One region of the Brevibacillus sp. DP1.3A genome, then DNA from elsewhere that is predicted to be linked to it. Evidence: riboswitches for the same ligand, from Rfam matches in the RefSeq annotation. Region 1 holds a riboswitch; each other region holds the start of a gene.

Region 1 (3,271 bases):
TAGAAGTTCATCATCATGAAAAACGTACGAGCGAAATCCTTGGCTTCTTCACTTTCGTAAGCGATTCTATTCTTTGCCAGATAACCGTTCAGGTTCATCGCACCAAGCCCTACGGAGTGCAGCTCACGGTTTGCCTTTTGAACGCCTGGAGCGTTTTCTACACGCGTCATGTCACTCACGGATGTAATGGCTTCGATTCCTTCGTGGACGGATTCACGGATCATTTTGCGTTCCATCACGTTGACGATATTGAGCGATGCCAGATTGCAGCTAATATCGCGACGAATAATATCCATCTCGCCGTAATTGGTAATCGTCGAAGTTTCCTGCAACTGGAAGATTTCCGTGCACAGGTTGGACATTTTCACCGAACCGAGATCTTTCAGTGCATGGTTGTCGTTCGCATTCGTTTTGTTCATGATGTACGGATAGCCCGATTCCATTTGAATCATCGCGATTTTGGTCAACATCTCGCGTGCGCTCATGACGGTCTTTTTCTTGATGCGATCGTTTGCCAAGAGCTCCTCGTACATATCATCGAGGTCCATATCATCCAGATGCACGCCGTATTCTTTGTACACGGAGTACGGAGCAAACACATTCAATGGCTTGTTTTCCTCAGCCAGCTTGTAGAACACGTTTGGTACGATCAGGCCGATGGACAACGTTTTGATGCGTGCTTTTTCATCGGCATTGATCTTTTTGCAATCGAGAAACTCGTTGATATCCCAGCCGAAGATGTTGTAGTACGCTGCGCCTGAGCCTTTGCGTTGCCCCATTTGATCCGCGTAGGAAAACGCATCCTCCAACAGCTTGAGAACGGGCATAACACCTTTTGCTGCCCCCTCGACGCCTTTGATCGGCTCTCCTCGTCCGCGAAGCTTGGACAGGTTCACAGCTACACCGCCGCCAATTTTGGATAGCTGCATACAAGTTCCCAAAATAAAGTTGATGGAGTTCAGTGAATCATCCATTTCGAGCAAGAAGCAGGAGACCATTTCGCCACGGCGGCTTTTGCCTGCGTTCAGGAAGGTTGGTGTCGCCGGCTGCAAGCGTTGATCCATCATGGAGACCGTTAAACGCTTGGCGAGCTCAAAGTCACCTTGTCCAAGGGACAGTGCCACTACGGCCACCCGGTCTGGATACTGCTCCAAGTACATCGATTTATCGTTCGTTTTCAAGGCGTAATCTTTATAAAATTTGGAGATAGCCATGTACGAAGCAAATTGAAAATCAGCGTCATAGGCCAAACGGAAAACTTCATCGACCTGCTCAACAGTGTATGTTTCATAGACGTTTTCATAGAAGTCATTCTCGATCAAATAGTCCATGCGTTCTTTGACACTGCCAAAAGTCATCGTGTTGGACTGCACTTCTTCCATGAAGACCGCAACCGCTTCCCGATCCTTTTCCAGTTGATAAAATCCGTCGTTGCCACGCTGCATCAGTTCGTTGTTCAATTCAATATGCCGCAATTGCTGCCACCCCACTCGTAAATTGTTCCACGTCACGGCCGGTACCGGACAGTTCAAATTTAGAAATCACCGGAACGCCATATAGGCTCGCGATCGTATCCGCGCTTTTGGCAAAGCTGGTTCCCCAGTTGCGGTTGCCGCTGGCAGATACTCCGCGCAGATTGACATGATTTCGCTTCAGGAACGTCGCCACCTTCTCCGGCACTTGTCCGAATCCCGTCGTGTATGTTATCAAAATGAACGGCTCGTCCAGCACCATTTCTTGATTAATTTCCACATGTGGCAAATTAATTTTGTTGACGAATCTTCGGACGTTTCCTGTTTTTGAATCATAAGCGATTAACATGTCCCTCATCCTATCCTGCTATTTTTACTCTGTATGTATGTTATTTAGCCAAAGTAAAAGCGCATCCGACGTTTACATGCCGAATGCGCGTGATGACTTCCATCTAGCAATTCGCCAAGGCGAATTGAGCGCTCGAACACTTCCCTATCTCCCGTAGGTTAAACAGTGCAAGCGGTTAGGCAGGTCTCCTGGCTCTGGATCATCGCTCCATTTTCACCTTCCCGATCGGTCACGATCAGTGGCATTCTTTCGCAAATGGAACTCTCTCATTACAGTGGCGGGACCGCGTCGGATTCTCACCGACTTCCCTATTAAGTCTACCAAATCTGGGTTGGTAAACACCTTACCGCATCAATATGTAGTTGGTAAAACTTACTTTACCTCAATATATCGTAGGAGTCAAGCTCAGTATGCGCTCTTTTCGAAAACTAACTATTCTCCTTTTTCGGCTATTGCCAATCTCTGGTTCTCGTTCATATAATAGATTTTGTGCGTGTTGGTTAGCCATGGAAAGATTGGAGAGTAGCCCTCATGAAAAGCACCGACTATCAACCTGTCGTCATTCCTCGTTCTTGCAGTAAAATCATGACTTATCAAGAGCGTGACTATCACATTTTCGTAAGTATACCTGCCGATCCCCCTCCGGAATCAGGCTTTCCCGTCATATATTTGCTAGATGGTAACTCTGTTTTTGCAACTATGACCGAAGCGATACGGATACAATCACGTGGCCCTGAACGAACTGGCGTGTATCCTGCTATCGTCGTCGGGATTGGGTATCCAACGGACGGTCCGTACCATCCTGCTCGTTTCTTTGATTACACGTATGAAGTTCCCGCCTCAGAGCTTCCTGGCAACCCAAAAGGAGCCGACTGGCCTCAGATGGGGGGAGCGGAGCAGTTCCTCACCTTTTTGGAGGAGGAACTCAAGCCTAGTATCGAAAACGACTTCCCTATCGATCGGACGCAGCAAGCGATTTTTGGACATTCGCTAGGTGGCTTGTTTGTCTTGCATGTACTTTTGTCGAGACCACACGCTTTTCAGCGGTATATAGCTGGCAGTCCCTCGATCCACTGGAATGAGAGCGTGCTGCTTGCGAAGGAGAGTCAATTGCCTGGCCTGCTGACAGATGAGCTCGACGTCTATGCGCTCCTCACCATCGGAGAGTTGGAAAACGATGGGCGATTCTTGGTCAAAGAAAAATCTCTGGCGATGATCGAACGATTGTCATCCATGGGCAAAGGTCAGATCAAGGCTTCCTTTAAAGAATTTGCTGACGAAAATCATTCGTCTGTCTTACCAGTCTTAATTAACCAGGGACTCAAATTCGCTACGAAAAAAACTGCCCGCTAAAAATGGGCAGTTTTTGTTTATCATGACTCGTTTACTGTAGAGATAACACTTTGGTGATTTGGGGTAGCTCTTCGATGGCAGATACAATCGTCGGTGT
Region 2 (3,271 bases), 2.2 Mb from region 1:
AGGATCTTTAGATTATGCGATTTGTCCGGTGTTTCTGAAAAACATGTAGACAGACATGCGCATCATTGTGACAGTGCCTTCCTCTTTTGGGGAGATGCACCTGATGGCACTGGTCTGGTGTGTCATGTTCAACTGGGTGAAGAAGAGAAGACTGTTGAGAGTCCAACAGCTATTTTTATCCCAGCAGGCGTCGAGCATTCCTATCACTATGTGTCAGGGCGCGGAACTTATACAAATATTGTATTGTCGCCTGAATACAACAAAAGCCTTTTGGTTTCAGCAGCATCTTCTGAAATACCAGTGACCTAAGAGGTACAGGAATTTGTTGAGTTTGAAGAGTGGGCGGCCATCTGGGCATGAGTACGGTATCGACCGGGCTCATGCCTTTTTCGGCTGAATACTTGAGTATTTGTGGTTACATCGACAAAACCCCGCCATAGATCGGCTCTTGCTGCGTTTTTTGTCCCCAGGTGCGCGTCCCATACTCGAAATGCCACCATTCTTTCGGATAGTTGACGAATCCGACAGTCGTCATCAAATGATACAGCAGTCGGCGATTGTCTCGAATCTCGATGTCCTTTTGTGTAGGCTGTACGAGTTCTTCATAATGCCGAGTTGCAGCCCTTTCACTGAAGTCATCGAAGGCTGTCCCCATCTCCAGCCAGCCATCAGGTCCTGCGATAGTCAGATCGACTGCGCCACCGGATAGGTGAGGGGACGGCTTGGAGAGGTCTGTTGTTGGATAAGCGACGAATTTGCTCAATTCTTCGGTGAGCGCGGGTCCTTCCTGCCAGCCTTGTGAAAGCAAGGCTTCACGGAAACGTTCATACAAGGATGCCTGTACCTCGAACGAGCGCCAGCCGTCCAACACGACGAGCTTGTAGCCAATAGGCAGTTGCGCGGCTGCCATGGCGAGCTTGCGTGCTGCCCCTTCTCGCAAAAAGGCTTCTGGCTGTGTTCCGGCATAGCCCTCGTGGTAGTAGGCTGGATAGACTGTGATTTGTTCACAGAGGGAAGAGAGGGGGATCATCGGTTCGCTGCATTCCTTGATCGGCAGTGGGCTGGGCAGGACCATGTCTGGTATTTTTGGAATCGGAGGAAATAGCATGACTGCACACCACTTTCGATTGTTTGCCAATAGGGTAACGAAAATTTTCAGGTAAGTAAATGGTGATTATCTTAAATTTTCTGCCAATAGACACCTGCGAGGAATCGGCAGCTTTTGCTTGAATCCTCGGTAGCTTTTGCTATTATTAAAGCAAGTGCTTGTCAACGAAACGAATGACATTTACATATGGAAGAGAAACAGGTCCTTGTTTTTGCGAAACCGATTCGCAGGAGCAAGGTTAAAAGGGAAGTTTGGTGAAAAGCCAACGCGGTCCCGCCACTGTAAGAGAGTAGCTGTTCTTCAAGGCACCATGCCATCCACTGCCCATCCGGGAGCGGGAAGGAGAAGAAGAGCGATGATCCTCGAGCCAGGAGACCTGCCTGTTTTTATGTTTACACTGATTTCCTTCGGGTCAAAGGAAGAGGTGAGGATTGTTGCTTTCGGCTATCCGCGCTTTGTTTTTCCTTACGTACTGGGGAAACAGAGCGCTTTTTTTGTTGGCTTCGGAAAGTATTTGGAGGAAACAACGGAGTAAAATACATCACTTTTTGAGGTGGTTACGATGGAGAAAAACGATAAGAAGCGGGGCTTGACCCTCGTTTACACGGGAGACGGCAAAGGAAAAACGACGGCAGCAGTCGGATTGGCTGTGCGGGCGACAGGGCGCGGAAAAAAGGTGCTGATGGTTCAATTCATCAAGTCGCCGGAGCGTACATACGGAGAAAAGATTATTTTCGATAAATTGGGCATAGAAATTGTGCAAATGGGTGTTGGCTTCACATGGACGAAGACACCGGAGGAGCATCGTCAGGCTTTGAAAGAAGCTTGGGCGTTTGCGAGCGAAAAGCTCTCTTCCGGAGCGTACGATGTCGTCATTCTGGATGAGCTGAATAATGCATTGGCGATTGACCGCTTCCCGATTGACGATGTGTTGCCATTGTCCGATGTCTTGGAAGCGATTCAAAACAGGCCAAGTCATATCCACCTCGTGATTACGGGACGGGCAGCAAAGCAGGAGATTTTGGACATCGCAGATTTGGTGACAGAGATGAAGCCAATCAAGCATTACTACGATGAAGGGATTCCAGCTGTGCTGGGGGTAGAGTTTTGACAAGCGCAGGTGTAATAGAAACATACGGTCATGGTGGAGACTTGCTGACCGCAGCGCAGCGCTTTGGTCGAGAGCCAGGGCAGTTTCTGGATTACAGTGCCAATATTAATCCGCTGGGGATGCCAGCAAGCGTTCGTGAGATGCTGCTGGCTTCGCTAGCTGCTGTAGCGCATTACCCAGACCCTGGACATCGTGTGTTTCGTCATGCATTGGCAAAACGGCTGCAAGTGCCGGAAGAATGGTTGCTGCCTGCCAATGGTGCAGCGGAGGCAATGGCATTGGCTATCCTCGGTCTTTCGCCGCAAACGGTTGGTGTAGTGTATCCTTGCTTTTCGGAATACGCGCAACTTTCCGAGCAGTATGGTGCTCGCGTCATTGGCTGTTTCGGGAAGGAAGCGAACGGGTACAAGCCCGATCCTGAAGAGCTGCACACTCTTTTTACGCAGTCTGATCTCGTATTTGTCGGGTCGCCAAACAATCCAACCGGAATCCTGTATCAACCGGATGAGCTGCGCCAAATGGCGGAATGGACGAAAGAGACCAATACGTGGCTCATCGTGGATGAGGCTTTTCTCGATTTTGTGGAGGAAGAGCGGCAGTATACATTGGCGACGCAGCTGGAGCGCTTTCCCCGTGTGATTTTGATGCGTTCGATGACGAAAATGTACGCGATCCCGGGATTGCGCCTGGGTTATGCGATTGCGCATCCAGATGTCATTGCGAAGATGCGCCAGAAGCAAGTGAGCTGGAGCGTGAATGCACTAGCCCTTTTAGCTGGAGAACTGTGCTTGCAGGAGCAGGCATACGAGAAACAGACGCGCAGGCTCATAAAAGCAGAACGTGCGTATTTGACTGATTGTATCCGTAGTGAGTTGGGCTGGCAGGTATGGCCGGGGGAAGCAAACTTTCTGTTGCTGCGATCGCCAGCAGGATTGCCAGCTGAACAATTGCAGGCACGGCTCGGCAAAAAAGGCGTTCTGATCCGCAACTGTGCGATGTATCCCGGTTTGACGGCACATGATGTGAGAATCGCAGTGCGTGGACGAGAGGAA
Region 3 (3,271 bases), 1.9 Mb from region 1:
TTTCATGAAAGACTTATCCCCCTGTGCGTGGTGGTGTTGTTAGGATTTGCCTGCTTGCTTGGAAATATGTATCAGGTATAAAGGTTACATCCTCCCGAAAAAGTATGGTATTCTACTATGAGGTAAAAAGGTAGAAACGGAGTAAGGAGTGCAGCCGATGTATCAGCTCATAAGAAAATATCTATTCCAGCAAGATGCGGAAGAGATTCATGAAAAGACAATTGGTGCCTTAAGGCTAGTGGAGGATTCTGCTCCAGGCAAAAGCATCCTGAAGATGATCTATCAGGTAAAAGACCAGCGGTTGGAGAATAAGCTGTGGGGAATGACGTTTCCGAATCCAGTCGGACTTGCAGCCGGTTTTGATAAAAATGCAGAAGTCTATCATGCGTTGGGTGCTCTTGGTTTTGGGTTTGTGGAAATCGGGACGTTGACGCCGCAGGGGCAGCCAGGCAATCCGAAGCCGCGTTTGTTCCGATTGCCGGAACATCAAGCTGTCATTAACCGGATGGGCTTCAACAATCACGGTGCGTATTTAGCTTCCCAGCATTTGGTCGGTTACGCATACTCAGATGTTCCGATTGGGATTAACATTGGGAAAAACAAAGTAACGCCGAATGAAGAGGCGGCCATCGACTATAGCAAATGTATGGACATGCTCTATGCATACGGTCACTATATCGTCATTAACATCAGCTCTCCGAATACCCCGAATCTGCGTGACTTGCAGGAAACAGAGAGCTTGCGTCATTTGGTGCGTGCAGTAAGGGAAAAGGCGACTGAAATGGAAGCGCGTGCCATCAAGAAAAAACCGATATTGCTGAAAGTAGCACCAGACATGTCGGATGAGCACATGCGCGATGTTGTTCACGCTGCTGTTGAAGAAGGCATATCCGGAATTATCGCTACCAATACGACACTGTCACGCGAGGCGGTTTCCGGACATCGATTTGCCGAGGAAGCTGGTGGCTTGAGCGGAAGACCTCTTACGGAGCGTTCCACCGCTTGGGTAAAGGAGATTTATCAAGAAGTAGGAGACAAGGTACCAATCATTGGTGTCGGAGGCATTTATAACGGCGAAGACGCCTACGCGAAAATCCGAGCAGGAGCCAGTCTCGTTCAGGTGTATACGGGGATGATTTATCAAGGCCCAGGTATTGCCAAGCAAATCAACAAAAAACTGCTCAAGCTCATGCAGCGCGATGGTTTTAAACATATTAGTGAAGTAATTGGCGTGGACGCAAAAGAATAGATAGAACAAGCACGCATAGGTCGATGGCTCCGTTTGTAGTGGGTCATTGGCTTATGCGTTTTTGCTTATATTCTTCCGATTTATGTAGTGATCCGGTATAATGATGTGGGACAAACATGAATTGTCTGTCAATTGCATATTGTCGGCGTTAGGTGCCTTTATGTGACGCATAAAGGGTAACAGGGAATCGGGTGAAAGTCCCGAGCGGTCCCGCCACTGTAACCAAGGAGCTCTCTTTGAGAAGGAAACCACTCATTTTCGTATGGGGAAGGACAAAGAGCGCATGGATCTGGAAGCCAGGAGACCTACCTAGTAGCCACACCACAGAACCTTCGCGGAAAGGAGCGGTGAATACGAGGCAATGAGGCTGTATAGTCAGTCTGTTGTTTTGTGTGCACATCTCGTCCATTGATGGATGGGATTTTTTTATTTGTAGGAAAGAACGAAAGTCAGTGAAGGAGGAATGAACATGAATCGATATCGTCTCGTATCGACTTGTCTGATGATCGCGGGCTTTGTCCTGTATTTTTTGCTCAATGAACCAGAGACAGGACATGCGATGCACATCATGGAAGGGTATTTGCCATTGTCCTGGGCCTTATTTTGGTGGGCTGTCTTCTTGCCATTTTTTATGCTTGGAATTCGCTCGATTAACAAGATTGTAAAAGAACATCCCGAAATGAAGCTCCTTATTGGCGTTGCTGGAGCGTTTGCGTTTGTTTTATCTGCACTAAAAATACCTTCGGTTACAGGCAGCAGCTCTCATCCGACTGGAACGGGGCTTGGCGCCATTATGTTTGGGCCTTTTGCGATGTCTGTGTTAGGGAGCATGGTGCTCTTGTTTCAAGCTTTGCTTTTGGCACATGGAGGTTTGACTACGCTAGGGGCAAATGCTGTATCCATGGCTGTAGTAGGACCACTGGTGGCATACGGAATCTATCGGATGATCATGAAGGTCAACGGAAGCCAACGTCTGGCTGTTTTTGCGGCGGCTGCTTTGGCTGACCTCGCTACCTATGTGGTGACTTCGATTCAACTGGCACTCGCATTTCCAGCTGAATCTGGCGGAGTGTTGGCCTCGTTTGCCAAATTTGCAGGAATTTTTGCATTCACGCAAGTACCGCTCGCAATCAGTGAAGGTCTGTTGACTGTCCTTGTTTGGAACTGGTTGTTATCTTACAACGCAAAAGAGCTTACACAGCTTCGTTTGCTCAAACGGGAGGAATCGCTGTGAAAAAAGGATGGAACTGGCTTTTACTCTTGGGGGTAATCGTATTGGCGATTGTCCCGCTGTTGCTGGTGCAGGATTCGGAATTTGGCGGCGCAGACGGCGTAGCGGAGGAAGCGATTAAGGAAATTGCTCCGAATTACGAACCGTGGTTTCAACCGCTGATAGAACCACCAGGGGGAGAGACGGAGAGTCTATTGTTTGCGGTGCAGGCGGCGTTGGGAGCGGGAGTGGTTGGCTACGCTGTAGGCTTGTACAAAGGTCGGTTGGATAAGCGGAAAAAATGAACGGTCTGCAGCTTGATTCACTTTCTTATCAAAGCAGGCTAAAACGTCTGCCGCCAGCTCATAAGTTATTGCTGGCGAGTGTATTGTTACTACTCGTCTTGGTGGGACATGTATGGATGCAGATGGCCGTCGTTGTTTGGATGACGGTATGGGTAGTGGTGTATGCCCGTATTCCTGTCCGTATCTATTGTGCCTTTATGATCGTGTCGCTCTCGTTTTTCGTGGCGGGGCTCCCTGCCCTATTGGTAGAAGGGGCGAGAGCAGGAGAAGTACACGTCCAGGTCGCGGCAGCATGGGAGTTGGGTTCGTATGTGCTCTATGTGCCTATGTCATCATTTGGTAAAGTTTGGATTTTATTTTGGCGTACCATGGCGAGCTTATCTTGCTTTGCTTTCATTTTGTTTACCGTGCCGTTTGCTGAAATCTTGCAGGTGCTTCGCCGACTTCGTATGCCTGTCCTTGTGACTGACTTATTAATGATCATGTATCGGTTTATTTTTGTGTTGG

What was found. Region 1 has a riboswitch for cobalamin ahead of nrdI (class Ib ribonucleoside-diphosphate reductase assembly flavoprotein NrdI). Riboswitches for the same ligand answer to the same signal wherever they lie in the genome.
Region 2: linked by a shared signal. The riboswitch ahead of cobO (cob(I)yrinic acid a,c-diamide adenosyltransferase) and the one ahead of nrdI (class Ib ribonucleoside-diphosphate reductase assembly flavoprotein NrdI) in region 1 are both predicted to bind cobalamin.
Region 3: linked by a shared signal. The riboswitch ahead of HP399_RS05710 (energy-coupling factor ABC transporter permease) and the one ahead of nrdI (class Ib ribonucleoside-diphosphate reductase assembly flavoprotein NrdI) in region 1 are both predicted to bind cobalamin.

What each region holds. Positions count from the first base shown of each region.
Region 1 is NZ_CP085876.1:3,189,576-3,192,846, reverse strand. Features, by position in the region: gene nrdE (class 1b ribonucleoside-diphosphate reductase subunit alpha) at 1-1,475, opposite strand, end outside; gene nrdI (class Ib ribonucleoside-diphosphate reductase assembly flavoprotein NrdI) at 1,462-1,821, opposite strand; cobalamin riboswitch at 1,982-2,182, opposite strand; gene HP399_RS14920 (alpha/beta hydrolase) at 2,353-3,174, shown strand; gene HP399_RS14915 (ACT domain-containing protein) at 3,206-3,271, opposite strand, start outside.
Region 2 is NZ_CP085876.1:5,417,301-5,420,571, reverse strand. Features, by position in the region: gene HP399_RS24805 (LeuA family protein) at 1-309, shown strand, start outside; gene HP399_RS24800 (M15 family metallopeptidase) at 416-1,108, opposite strand; cobalamin riboswitch at 1,291-1,507, shown strand; gene HP399_RS24795 (hypothetical protein) at 1,464-1,643, shown strand; gene cobO (cob(I)yrinic acid a,c-diamide adenosyltransferase) at 1,671-2,219, shown strand; gene cobD (threonine-phosphate decarboxylase CobD) at 2,216-3,271, shown strand, end outside.
Region 3 is NZ_CP085876.1:1,265,689-1,268,959, forward strand. Features, by position in the region: gene HP399_RS05700 (GerAB/ArcD/ProY family transporter) at 1-6, opposite strand, end outside; gene HP399_RS05705 (quinone-dependent dihydroorotate dehydrogenase) at 158-1,249, shown strand; cobalamin riboswitch at 1,383-1,577, shown strand; gene HP399_RS05710 (energy-coupling factor ABC transporter permease) at 1,719-2,483, shown strand; gene HP399_RS05715 (energy-coupling factor ABC transporter substrate-binding protein) at 2,480-2,764, shown strand; gene cbiQ (cobalt ECF transporter T component CbiQ) at 2,761-3,271, shown strand, end outside.